Regions from separate parts of the Streptomyces sp. NPDC088766 genome, predicted to be linked through region 1. Evidence: riboswitches for the same ligand, from Rfam matches in the RefSeq annotation. Region 1 holds a riboswitch; each other region holds the start of a gene.
What was found. Region 1 has a riboswitch for cobalamin ahead of ACIP5W_RS02605 (ribonucleoside-diphosphate reductase subunit alpha). Riboswitches for the same ligand answer to the same signal wherever they lie in the genome.
Positions count from the first base shown of each region.

Region 2: another riboswitch for cobalamin. It lies ahead of ACIP5W_RS21380 (energy-coupling factor ABC transporter permease); the one in region 1 lies ahead of ACIP5W_RS02605 (ribonucleoside-diphosphate reductase subunit alpha).
Region 3: another riboswitch for cobalamin. It lies ahead of metE (5-methyltetrahydropteroyltriglutamate--homocysteine S-methyltransferase); the one in region 1 lies ahead of ACIP5W_RS02605 (ribonucleoside-diphosphate reductase subunit alpha).

Region 1 is NZ_JBIVKQ010000001.1:586,151-590,517, forward strand. It holds gene ACIP5W_RS02605 (ribonucleoside-diphosphate reductase subunit alpha) at 1-960, opposite strand, end outside; cobalamin riboswitch at 1,085-1,228, opposite strand; gene mctP (monocarboxylate uptake permease MctP) at 1,411-3,051, opposite strand; gene ACIP5W_RS02615 (DUF3311 domain-containing protein) at 3,048-3,314, opposite strand; gene ACIP5W_RS02620 (GntR family transcriptional regulator) at 3,438-4,202, opposite strand.
Region 2 is NZ_JBIVKQ010000015.1:33,655-38,021, reverse strand. It holds gene ACIP5W_RS21395 (energy-coupling factor ABC transporter ATP-binding protein) at 1-775, opposite strand, end outside; gene cbiQ (cobalt ECF transporter T component CbiQ) at 772-1,521, opposite strand; gene ACIP5W_RS21385 (energy-coupling factor ABC transporter substrate-binding protein) at 1,528-1,941, opposite strand; gene ACIP5W_RS21380 (energy-coupling factor ABC transporter permease) at 1,938-2,639, opposite strand; cobalamin riboswitch at 2,669-2,854, opposite strand; gene ACIP5W_RS21375 (PP2C family protein-serine/threonine phosphatase) at 3,101-4,285, opposite strand.
Region 3 is NZ_JBIVKQ010000022.1:99,487-103,853, forward strand. It holds gene ACIP5W_RS26860 (YcnI family protein) at 1-321, opposite strand, end outside; gene ACIP5W_RS26865 (hypothetical protein) at 360-947, opposite strand; partial or broken gene ACIP5W_RS26870 (HoxN/HupN/NixA family nickel/cobalt transporter) at 1,178-1,996, opposite strand; cobalamin riboswitch at 2,344-2,535, shown strand; gene metE (5-methyltetrahydropteroyltriglutamate--homocysteine S-methyltransferase) at 2,707-4,367, shown strand, end outside.

The DNA.
Region 1 (4,367 bases):
GGTGTTGTCGCGCAGCTCCAGGAACTCCTCGATGTCGGAGTGCCAGGTCTCCAGGTAGACCGCGGCCGCGCCCTTGCGCCGGCCGCCCTGGTTCACGGCGGCTACCGAGGCGTCCAGGGTCTTCAGGAACGGCACGATGCCGTTGGAGTGCCCGTTGGTGCCGCGGATGAGGGACCCGCGCGAGCGGATGCGGCTGTACGACAGCCCGATGCCGCCGGCGTGCTTGGAGAGCCGGGCGACCTGGTGGTAGCGGTCGTAGATGGAGTCCAGCTCGTCCAGGGGGGAGTCGAGGAGGTAGCAGGACGACATCTGCGGGTGCCGGGTGCCGGAGTTGAACAGGGTGGGGGAGGAGGGGAGGTAGTCCAGGCGGCTCATCAGCCCGTAGAGCGCGGCGACCTCGTCGACGGACCTCGCCGTGTCGTCCTCGGCGAGGCCGCTCGCCACCCGCAGCAGGAAGTGCTGGGGCGTCTCGACCACCTTGCGGGTCAGCGGGTGGCGCAGCAGGTAGCGGCTGTGCAGGGTGCGCAGGCCGAAGTAGCCGAAGCGGTCGTCGGCGTCCGTGTCGACCAGCGCGTCGAGCCGGGCGGCGTGCAGTCGCACGAACTCGGCGGTGCGGTCGGCGATCAGCCCCTCGCGGTGGCCGACGGCGACGGATGCGGTGAAGGAGGTGACGCCCTGGGAGGCGGCCTCGGCGCGGATGCCGATCGTCAGCAGCCGGGCGGCCAGCCGGGAGTAGACGGGGTCCTCGGAGATCAGACCGGCGGCCGCCTCCGTGGCCAGCTCGCGCAGTTCCGCCTCGTCCGCCCGCGCGGACCGGCCCCGCAGGGCGGCGGCTGCGACCCGGCCGGGGTCGGCGTCGGGGAGGTCGGCGGTCAGCTCGGTCAGGGTCCGCAGCAGTGCGGTTCCGGGACCGTCGGTCTCCGGGGCCGCTGAAGCCGGTTCGGCTGGCGCGATGGTCACGTGGGGCTCTCCCTCGCTCGGCGGGGCCTTGCGCAGGGCAGGGGGGGCAGCACACGAGCGCGGGGGCGCGTCGCGTCCACCGGCCCATTCCGCGAGGCCCGGACGTCAGGGCACCCGAGCCGGACGGACCGGGTGCGCTGCCGGCAGGTGCTCGGACTGACCATGCGTGCGCATATGGGTATGCGCGCACGCAAGTACACCGTTGCGGGACAGTTCCGGATTCGCACCGGATTCCCCTGCGGCGACAGCGAGCATGAGCATACATCTTGTGCCGGGCTGCCGTGCGACCCCCAGATGTTGTGTCGGACCGGCTTCGCAGCGTCAAGTCCGAGGAGCCGGAGCCCAGTCCCCGCGGTACGGGCGCGTACGGCAGCGGGCCACCGGGACGACTGGCCCTCGGCGGCCCGCTGCGGGATGTGGACGGGTGTGGTGGGCGGGGATGCCCCGCGGCTAGTGCCCCGCTCTCGCCCCCGCTTCCGCCGTCGCCGGCGGCAGTTCCACCTGGACGCCCGGGTCGCCGGCGTCCGCCGTGTAGTCCGACGGGGAGGTCTCGTCGACGCCCTCCGGGGCCTTGAGCGCCTTCAGGACGAAGGTCAGCACCACCGTCACCACCACGTTCAGCACGAACGCCGTCAGACCGATGTAGCCGATCTCGCCGATGCCGGGGATCTCCTTCGACGAGCCGCCGAAGTGCGCCTGCGTCGGGGAGGCGACGCCGTACGCCGCGAACGTGCCGTAGACCATGCCGACGGCCCAGCCGGCCAGCAGGGCCCAGCGGTGGAACCAGCGGGTGAACAGGCCGCCCACCAGGGCCGGGAAGGTCTGCAGGATCCAGATGCCGCCCAGCAGCTGGAAGTTGATGGCGACCGTCTTGTCCATGGTGAGGACGAAGACCAGCGCGCCCACCTTCACCAGCAGCGAGACCAGCTTGGAGACACGGGTCTCCTCCTTGGGAGTGGCGTCCGGCTTGATGAAGTCCTTGTAGATGTTGCGGGTGAAGAGGTTCGCGGCCGCGATGGACATGATGGCCGCCGGCACCAGCGCGCCGATGCCGATCGCCGCGAAGGCCACGCCCGCGAACCACGCCGGGAACATGTCCTCGAAGAGCTGCGGGATCGCCAACTGGCCGTTGGTGACCTTCACTCCGGCGGCGATCGCCATGAAGCCCAGCAGGGCGAGCAGACCGAGCATGAGGGAGTACAGCGGCAGGATCGTGGTGTTGCGGCGGATCACCTCACGGCTGCGCGAGGACAGCGTCGCGGTGATCGAGTGCGGGTACATGAACAGTGCCAGCGCGGAGCCCAGCGCCAGCGTGGCGTACGTCCACTGGCCCGCCTCGGCCGGGGCGAGCGCGCCGCGCGGCTTGCCCGTCGCCGGGTTGGTCTGCGCGAAGGCGTCGCCCGCCTTGGCGAAGACGTCGTCGAACCCGCCGAGCTTGATGGGGATGTAGATGATCGCCACCGCGATGACGATGTAGATCAGCGTGTCCTTCACGAACGCGATCAGCGCGGGCGCCCGCAGCCCCGACGAGTAGGTGTACGCCGCGAGCACGCCGAAGGCGATCAGCAGCGGCAGGTCCTTGACGAACCAGTTGGTGTTCTCGCCGCCGCCGACGCCCATCACGTCCAGCACGGCCTGGATGCCGACGAGCTGGAGCGCGATGTAGGGCATGGTGGCCAGGATGCCGGTGACGGCCACGGCCAGGGACAGCCCCTTGGAGCCGAACCGGCCGCGCACGAAGTCCGAGGTCGTCACGTACCCGTGCCGGTGCGACACCGACCACAGACGCGGCAGGAACGTGAAGATCAGCGGGTAGACGAGGATCGTGTACGGCACCGCGAAGAAGCCCGCCGCGCCGGCCGCGTAGATCGCCGCCGGGACCGCCACGAACGTGTAGGCCGTGTACAGGTCGCCGCCGAGCAGGAACCAGGTGACCCAGGTGCCGAACGACCGGCCGCCCAGGCCCCATTCGTCGAGGCTGTGCTCGTCGGCCGCCCTGCGCCAGCGCGCGGCCAGGAAGCCCATGACCGTGACGGCCAGGAAGAAGAAGATGAAGACGGCGAGTGCGACGCCGTTCACGCCGTCCTTCACTTCGCCGCACCCCCGTCCCGGTTCCTGCGGCCGCGCTGGTCGAGCTGCCACAGCTTGTAGGCGGTCACGGTGAGCGCGGTGGACAGCAGCACCCACAGCATCTGGTACCAGTAGAAGAAGGGGATGCCGATGAACGCGGGGTCGGTCTTCGCGTACGAACCGACCCACAGCATCGCCACGAAGGGCGCGAACAGGCACAGGCCGATGACGACGCGCAACGGCGTCACCACCGGCCCTGTGGTCACTTCTGGGGCTTCTGACATCGGGCGGCTCCGTCCCCTAGCAGATCACGTGCGACGCGCACGAAATGTAGGGGACGGATAAAGGGAAGCGGAAGACCTCGTCCGGATATCGGTCCCGCCGCTCCGCGAAGTGCCTCAACAGAGCTAGTCCACAGGCCGCTTGAGCCGTGCGACGAACTTGTACCGGTCCCCCCGGTACACCGACCGCACCCACTCCACCGGCCGGCCCTCCTTGTCCACGGAGTGGCGGGACAGCATCAGCATCGGCAGGCCGACGTCCGTGCCGAGCAGGCCCGCCTCGCGCGGGGTGGCCAGGGAGGTCTCGATGGTCTCCTCGGCCTCGGCCAGGTGGACGTCGTAGACCTCGGCGAGCGCGGTGTAGAGGGACGTGTACCTCACCAGCGACCTGCGCAGGGCCGGGAAGCGCTTGGCCGACAGGTGGGTGGTCTCGATGGCCATCGGCTCGCCGTTGGCCATGCGCAGCCGTTCGATGCGCAGCACGCGGCCGCCCGCGGTGATGTCGAGCAGCTCGGCGAGGCGGTCGTCGGCCGTGATGTAGCCGATCTCCAGCAGCTGCGAGGTGGGTTCGAGGCCCTGGGCGCGCATGTCCTCGGTGTACGACGTGAGTTGGAGCGCCTGGGAGACCTTCGGCTTGGCGACGAAGGTGCCCTTGCCCTGGATGCGCTCCAGCCTGCCCTCGACGACCAGCTCCTGGAGCGCCTGGCGCACGGTGGTGCGCGAGGTGTCGAACTCGGCCGCCAGCGTGCGCTCGGGCGGCACCGGCGTGCCGGGCGACTGCGTCTCGGTCATGTCGAGGAGGTGCTTCTTCAGGCGGTAGTACTTGGGCACGCGCGCGGTACGGACGGTCGCCCCACCCTCGTTCTCCGCACTGCTGACGTCGGTGCTCATGGCCTGCCTTCCCGGCTCCGGGTGCCGAACCGGCCGACGTTGCGTCGGCCATGGCTCACATCGTGGCACGGGTTCGTGGGCGGGGTATCCAGTGCGGTGACCTCGCGCGCTCCGTGATCTCCTCTGTATACCTCTGGGACCTCCGTTGGTCTAGTCCAGCACGCC
Region 2 (4,367 bases), on a different contig from region 1:
CTTCGGACAACAGGCCCTGACCGGCGAGCAGTCGGGCGACCGCGATGCCCCAGGGCAGGCGCAGACCCGCCTCGCGGAGCAGGTCCGTGCGGGCCAGCGAGGTGTCCGCCGGACCGGTGTGCGCGCCGGACGGGGTGAGCAGGGCCGCGTCGTCGGCCCAGCGCAGGGCGAGATCGACGTCGTGGGTGGCCATCACCACCGTCGTACCGGACGCGCGCAGCCCGTCCAGCGTGGCGAGCAGCCGTTCCTGGCCGTCCGGATCGAGCCCGGCGGTCGGCTCGTCGAGGATCAGCACGCGCGGCCGCATCGCGACGGCGCCCGCGATCGCGGTCCGCTTGCGCTGCCCGTAGGACAGCAGGTGGGTGGGCCGGTCGGCCAGGGCGGTGATGTCCAGCGCGGCGAGCGCCTCGTCCACCCGGGCCCGCACCTCGGCGTCGGGCAGCCCCAGGTTCAGCGGCCCGAACGACACGTCCTGGGCGACGGACGCGGCGAACAGCTGGTCGTCGGGGTCCTGCACCACCAGCTGCACGGTCGTCCGCAGCCGGGTCAGCCCCTTGCGGTCGTACCCCACCGGCCGTCCCTCGACCTCCAACGTACCCGTGCGCGGCCGCAGTCCGCCGCTGAGCAGCCGCATCAGGGTCGTCTTCCCGCTGCCGTTGCGGCCGAGCAGGGCGAGGGCCCGCCCCGCGCGTACCGTGAAGTCGAGGTCCTCGAGCACGGTCGGGCCGTCCTCGTACCCGAAGGAGACACCCCGCAGGGCGACCAGTTCGCTCATGACAGGGGCCTTTCCAGGACGAGGGTGAGGGCGGCCAGAGCCGCCAGGAGGGCGGCCGCGGCCACCGTGAAGCGCGCGGAGACGCGGGCCTCGGGCACCAGGACGCGCAGGGTGCCCTCGTAACCGCGCCCGGCGAGCCCGGCCTGCAGCCGCGCCGCCCGGTCGAAGGCCCGCACGAACGCGGTGGCGCCGAGCCCGGCCAGCGAACGCCACTCGGCGGCCCGCCCGGTGTGCCCGAGCCGGGCCGCCTGCGCCTCCCGGATCCGGCGCATCGAGTCCAGCAGCAGGAAGCTCATGCGGTACGTCACCAGGGCGACGTCGACGACCGGTGCGGGCACGCCTGCCCTCACCAGGCGGGGCAGCAGGTCCGACATGGGCGTGGTGAACGCGAACAGCAGCACGCCGAGCGAGGCGGCCGAGGTGCGCAGCATCAGCTCCCCGGCCCGCACCGGGCCACCGTCGGCCAGGGACACGAACCCGTCGGGCCCGCCCACCTGGAAGAGGAGGGTGAGCGCGCCCGTCGCGCAGAAGCCCAGCGGGACCCGGTAGGCGCGCCACAGCCGGCGGGGAGGCACCCCCGCCGGACCCAGCAGCAGGGTGAGCGCCGTCACCAGCACCAGGGCCGCGCCCGGCCAGGGCGGCAGGGAGATCGCGAGCAGGGTGAGGCCGAGCCCCAGCACGGCCTTGTCCACGGGATGGCGGTGGCGCCAGCGACTGCTGTGCGCCGCCGCGTCGATCGGCAGCACGTCCGATCAGACCCGTCCCCGCGGAGACTTCCCGGCGTCGGGCACGCTCACGTCGTCCCGTGCCTCGGCCCCGTCCCGTGCCTCGGCCCCGTCCTGTTTCTCCTCCAGTCGGGCCAGCGCCCGCAGTTCGCCTTGGCGGCGGCCACGGCGCACCCCGAAGTAGTAGGCGAGGACGCCCGCGCCCAGGGCCGCCTGGACGGCGAACAGCGCCGACTCGATCTCCCCGGACGGCGGCTCGTACAGGGGCGAGAACCACGGCTCGTAGTCCGGCTCCAGCTCGGTGATCGCCGTTTCCGCCTCGCTGTCGGAGCCGGTGAACGGCTGCTCCTTGTGGTCGCCGAGACCCAGGGCCAGCGGCAGCACCGCGAGCGCGAGCACGGCGAGCAGCAGCAGGAGGTTGATCCTCGTGTTCCGCTTCACCGGGCCACCGCCCCGGTCGTGTCCGGCTTCCGGCCCCCGGCCACCAGCACGCCCAGCCGGGTCAGTTCGCCCTTGCTGGACTGCACGAGGAGACGCATCACCAGGACGGTGAGGAGCCCCTCGCTCACGGCCAGCGGGATCTGCGTGACGGCGAAGATGGACCCGAACTTGCCGAGCGCGCCCAGGAACCCGCTGCTCGGGTCGGGGAACGCCAGCGCCAGCTGCACGCTGGTCACGCAGTAGGTGGACAGGTCGGCGACGAAGGCACCGGCGAACACCGTGACCATCAGCGGCACACCGTAGTGCCGCAGCAGGCGGTACACGCCGTATCCGGCCCACGGTCCGACGATCGCCATCGAGAACACGTTGGCGCCGAGCGTGGTCAGGCCACCGTGCGCGAGCAGCAGGGCCTGGAAGAGCAGGGTGATCGTGCCCAGCACGGCCATGATCGGCGGCCGGAACAGGACGGCGCCCAGGCCGGTGCCGGTGGGGTGCGAGCAACTCCCGGTCACCGAAGGGAGCTTGAGCGCGGACAGGACGAACGTGAAGGCGCCGGAGGCACCGAGCAGCAGTGTGCTCTCGGGATGCTCCCTGACTTCACGGGTGAGTGACCGGGCTCCGTGGACGACGAACGGCGCCGACGCGACGCTCCAGGCGACCGCGTGCACCGGAGGCAGAAAACCCTCGGCTATGTGCATGGCTCAGCAGACCCTCTCCAGCACCTCGTGGATGGTTGACGCGCCTTGGCCGGTCTCCTGGCTGACGGGTACCACCGCCCGTGCTCCGCCTTCCCGGGTCCGTGAGGACCCAGTGGCTGCCCGCGAGGGCCGGAGCCGGACTTCCCGATCACAGTGGCGAGGGCCGCACCGGCATCACACCGGATTTCCCGTTCACCAAGGCGTGGTGACAGTAGTGCGAGGACAGGGGCGGTGACAAGCGGGAACGGGGGCGCACGGACGGCGGACGCGGGATGCCGGCCCGGCGCACACCGGCCACGCCGACCACACCGGTCGGTGGCGGTACCGTTCGGGGCGCACCGGCCGGTCTGGGCCGGGCTGGTCGGTGCAGGGTCGGTCGGGATGCACCCGCCGGTCGTCGGCCGGGTCGGTTCCGGCACACCGGCCGCTCGGCAGCCGTGCCGGTCCGGGAATCCGGAAGTTCAGCGGCCGTGCCAGTCCAGGCACACCACGAGCGCGTCGTCCTCCGCCGCGGACCCGCCGCGGTGCCCCGCCAGTTCGCGCAGCACGGCACGCGGTACCTCGGCCGCCGGCAGCAGCCTGGTGGCGGTGATCGCGCGGGCCAGGGCGGCGTCCCCGTACGTCACTCCGCCGGGCGAGGCGAGCGCGTGGACGCCGTCACTGACGAACACCAGCCGGTCGCCGGGCTCCACCTGGAACGGCTGCGCCACGTAGTCGGTCTCCTCGAACATGCCCAGCGGCAACTGGGCTTCCAGGTCGACGGGTTCGACGGTGCTCGCCCGCAGCCGCAGCAGCCGCGGTGAGCCGGCGTCCACCACCTGGGCCCGCCCCGTGGTGACCTCGACCTCCAGCATCAGCACCGACAGGTGGCGGCGGCCCCGGTAGTGGGCGTGCACCGCCTGGTCGGCCAGCGCCGCCTGATCGGCGATCGGGAGGCCGGCCCGTCGCGCGTTGCGCAGCGCGTTGACCGCCAGGCTCGTCAGCAGCGACGCCTCCGTGCCGTCGCCGGTGCCGTCGCCCGCGCCGTTGTTGACGTACAGGGTGAGGCGGTCGTCCGTCGCGGACCAGTCGAAGTTGTCGCCGCGGACGGCGTAGGCGGGCTCCAGCTGGGCGCCGAGCGCGTATCCGGGACCGGTGCCGGAGCGGGCCGGGAGGAGCTGCCACTGCATCTCCGCGGCCAGGGTGAGCCGTTCCCTGCGCCGGGCCCGCAGGTACAGGTCGGTGGCCCGCTCGGCCACGACCACCTCGTGCCCGAGCACCTGCGCGACCTCCGCCAGCTCGCCCAGCTCGCCCGGCGCCCCGCCGTCCTCGGGCAGTGTGACCGACAGCACCCCGAGCCGGTCACCGCGCACCGAGACCGGCAGGTGGGCCCGCACCCGCCCGCTCCCGGCCGGTTCGACGTACGGCTCCTGCGCACCGAACGCCCGGCCCGCGGCGCTGTCGTACACCGACAGGGGCTCCCGGTCCTGAGGTCCGGCCACCGGCTGCAGCGACGTCAGGCCGTAGTCGGCCATGAGCAGCTCGACGCAGAGGGCCGCGTACTGCTCGACCAGCGCGCGGCGGACGGCCTCGACCAGTTCATGAGGTGCCGCCGTCCGCAGGGCACGCTCGGCGGTGACGAATCTGTTCGTGACAGGGGATACCACGACGGGAGTAACACCGATCCTTCGCTCGGGGGCCGGGTCGCCGGCCACGGGTGTCCCGCGCGCCCGGGCGGCGCGGCGGGTT
Region 3 (4,367 bases), on a different contig from region 1:
GGTGATGGTGCCGTCGTCGGTCTTGACCGGCGTCTTGAGCTTCGTGTTCGTGACCTTGGCGCTCCAGCCGTCGCGCGGGGAGACGAGGACGCCGAGGACGGGGTGGTCGGTGGGCAGGAAGACCTGGACCTTGGTGGTGGAGGCGGTGTCCTCCTCGTTGGGGACGCGGAAGGTCAGGACGCCGTCGGTGGCGCCCTTGGCGTAGCTGTCGGGGTGGACGGTGACGTGCGCGGAGGCGATGCCCGCGGCGGCCAGGACTCCGGCCGCGGCGAGAGCGGTGACGGCGCCGGCGCGGCGCGGCGTGATGCGTACTCGGGACATGGGTGGGTCGATCTCCCTACGGGAAGGGCGTGTCGGGGTCAGATCGGGTACGCGCTCCCGGGCGGCGGCCCGCGCCGCTGCACCGCGTGCCGCAGCAGGAGGCCTCTGAGCAGGCGCGGTCCGTCGGCCCACCGACGCGGTCCTACGACGTCCCGCACATCCGGCAGCAGCCGTACCCCGCCGCTCACCAGCCACCAGGCCACCAGGCCCGGCACGAGCGCCGCGGCCCGGCGCAGCAGCGACCACAGCGCGGCCTCCCCGCGCCGCAGCCAGCAGGTCAGTACCAGGGCAGCCGCGACATGAGCGGCGATGGCGTGCGGGGTCAGGGCATGCGCGTGGGACATGCGCATGCCCTGCATGCCCATCGTGGCGTGCGGCCGGGCGGCACCGTACGCGACGTGCAGTGCGCCCTGGGCGGTGAGAGTGCCGATGCCGATGGCCGCCAGCGACCGCTCCCGGCCGCCCAGCAGGTACCCGGCCCCGAAGACCGGCACGAACCCGGCGGCCTGCACCCACACGGCCGGTGCCGTACCGGTCGCCAGCGCGTGCCCCCCGGCGGCGAGCAGCACGCACAGCGCGGCGAACACCGCCGCGCGCAGGCTCCGTACCGCCGGGGACGCACTCATGCCCCGATGCTGCCATGCGGCCGACGGATCACTCCCCCCGCCTGGGCAGGAAAACCACCACGGCGTCCGGTCCGGCGCAGTCCGCCTTCCTCTCAGCAGTCGGACCCGGGCACCGTCCCGTTCCCGGCACTGGCACAGAGGCCAGGACGAGCAAGTACGCCGGGAACAGGGCCGTCCTCGCGCTTCACCGCCACGGCCGCACAGTCCGGCAGCGGATCGCGCGCCGGGTGTCAGCCGCCCTCGGCGAGACGGGCGGCCCACCTCTGCTCCACCTTGGCCAGCCGCCAGTACACCAGCGCCGCCGCCCACACGATCACGAACAGGCCGACGATGATGTAGCCGACGTTGTCCGGGTCCAGGCCGGCGATCCATTCGGTCACCGCGTCGCGCAGACCGAGCTTCTCGTGCAGTGCTCCGACCAGTTCGATGGTGCCGATCAGGAAGGCGACCGCGATGGACAGACCCGTGATGGCGAGGTTGTAGAACACCTTGCGCACCGGGTTGGAGAACGCCCACTGGTAGGCGAAGTTCATGAACGTCCCGTCGAGGGTGTCGAACAGGCTCATCCCCGCCGCGAACAGCAGCGGCAGGCACAGGATCGCGTACCACGGCAGCCCAGCGGCGGCGCCGCTGCCCGCCATCACCATCAGGATGACCTCGGTGGCGGTGTCGAAGCCGAGACCGAACAGGAAGCCCAGCGGGAACATCTGCCCGGGCCGGGTGATCGACCTGGTGAAACGGCCCAGGATGCGGTTCATGAACCCCCGCGAGTCCAGGTGCTGCTCGAGAGCGGCCTCGTCGTACGTGCCGGAGCGCATCGCCCGGAAGACCCGCAGGATGCCGGCGAGCGCTACGAGGTTGAGCGCCGCGATGAGGTAGAGGAAGGTCCCGGAAACGGTCGTGCCGACGACACCGAGCGTCTGGTGGGTACGGGAGTCGTCGTTCAGCAGCGTGCCGGCGAGCTGCGCGCCGCCCGCGACCAGGGCGGCCATGGCGACCACCACGCTGGAGTGGCCGAGCCCGAACCAGAACCCGACGCCCCTCGGCCGTATCGAATGCGACCACGTCTCATGGGCGTTCGGCTCCCAGCGCGACCCGACCCTCAGGCGGCATCCGCCGGAGCCGTCAGCGCCCGTGATGGTGACTGGCTCGGTTACTTGCCCTCAGCCTGAGACATCCGGACGGCCGAAGGGCTCTCTCAAGTCACGTCCTCGCGGGAGCCCTTCGTCCTACCCCCCTGCGAGTGAAGGCTGAGAAGACGATCACGTGCAGGACGAACGTGCCGACGCGGCAGGTTTCAGTCCCATGTCGGCCCAGGGGGCGAGCAGTTCCTGACACCAGGTGACCTCTGCGGGTCGCCCCTGCGCCCGGGCCGTGTATAGGCTGGCCGCGCAGCTGGTTCGCCCTGTCCGCCAGGCAGGCGCGTCGTAAGAGGGAACCCGGTGGGAATCCGGGACTGCCCCGCAGCGGTGAGCGGGAACGACCGCCGTCATACGCACTGGGCCTGGATGTGACGGGCTTGGGAAGCGACGGCCAGTAGGTGCCTCGTGGAAGAACGAGGCGTGCCCGTGAGTCCGAAGACCTGCCACTGCCCGCGCGCGGACCGCCGTGCGCGGAGATCCCGGTGACCTCGTGGGCGGGTCGGCGTACATATCAGGCGGGCACGCATGTCGTGGCTCGTCCGGTCTGTCATCGCTTCGCGCTCGCACTCCCCGGTCTTTGGGGTCGCTCTCGTCCAGAGCTCGCGAAGGAGAGTTTCGTGACAGCCAAGTCCGCAGCCGCGGCCGTACGGGCCACCGTCCACGGTTATCCCCGTCAGGGACCCGACCGGGAACTGAAGAAGGCGATCGAGGGCTACTGGAAGGGCCGGGTCACCGCCGACGCCCTCCGCGAGACGGCCGCCGGCATCCGCCGCGCCAACTGGGGGCAGCTCGCAGACGCAGGTCTCCACGAGGTCCCGACCGGTGACTTCTCGCACTACGACCACGTCCTCGACACCAGCGTCATGGTCGGCGCGATCCCCGCCCGGCATCGCGCAGCCGTCGATGCCGACGCCCTCGACGGGTACTTCGCCATGGCCCGCGGCACCCAGGACAGTGCGCCGCTGGAGATGACGAAGTGGTTCGACACCAACTACCACTACCTCGTGCCGGAGCTGGGTCCGGACACCGTGTTCGCGGCCGACTCGACGAAGCAGGTCAGTGAGCTGCGGGAAGCCCTGGCGCTGGGGCTCGCCGCGCGGCCCGTCCTGGTCGGCCCGGTCACCTATCTGCTGCTCGCCAAGCCCGCCCCCGACGCCCCCGACGGCTTCGACCCGCTCACCCTTCTCGACCGGCTGCTCCCTGTGTACAGCGAGGTGCTCGCCGACCTGCGGGCGGCGGGCGCCGAGTGGGTGCAGCTCGACGAGCCCGCCCTGGTCCAGGACCGCGCCCCGGCCGAGCTGAACGCCACCGCTCGCGCCTACCGCGATCTGGGCGGCCTCACCGACCGGCCACGGCTGCTGGTCGCCTCCTATTTCGACCGGCTCGGCGAGGCACTCCCCGTGCTGGCCAAGGCCCCCGTCGAGGGGCTCGCCCTCGATTTCACCGGACCGGCCGCCGCCAACCTGGACGCCCTGGCCGCCGTGGGCGGACTGCCCGGCAAGCGCCTGATCGCCGGGGTCGTCAGCGGCCGCAATATCTGGGTCAACGACCTCTCCGCGTCCCTCGCCACCCTCGGCACCCTGCTCGGGCTGGCCGACCGGGTCGACGTCGCCGCCTCCTGCTCCCTCCTCCACGTCCCGCTGGACACGTCGGCCGAGCGGGACATCGAGCCGCAGATCCTGCGCTGGCTGGCCTTCGCCAGGCAGAAGACCGCCGAGATCGCCACCCTCGCCAAGGGCCTCGCCCAGGGCACCGACACCATCGCCGCCGAACTGGCCGCCAACCGCGCCGACCTGGCCTCCCGGGCGGGTTCACCGATCACCCACGACCCTGCCGTCCGCGCACGCACGGCGGCCGTCACCGCGTTCGACGCCCGCCGCTCCTATCCCTACCGGCAACGCGCCGCCGCCCAACGCGCCCACCTGAAGCTGCCGTTGCTGCCCACGACGACCATCGGCTCCTTCCCGCAGACCGGAGAACTGCGCGCCGCCCGTGCCGACCTGCGCGCGGGCCGGATCGACCCGGCCGCATACGAGGAGCGCATCAGGGCCGAGATCCAGGAGGTGATCTCCTTCCAGGAGAAGACCGGCATCGACGTCCTGGTCCACGGCGAGGCCGAACGCAACGACATGGTCCAGTACTTCGCCGAACAGCTCACCGGCTACCTCGCCACCCGGCACGGCTGGGTGCAGTCGTACGGCACCCGCTACGTGCGTCCGCCGATCCTGGCCGGCGACATCTCCCGCCCCGGGCCGATGACCGTGCGCTGGACGTCGTA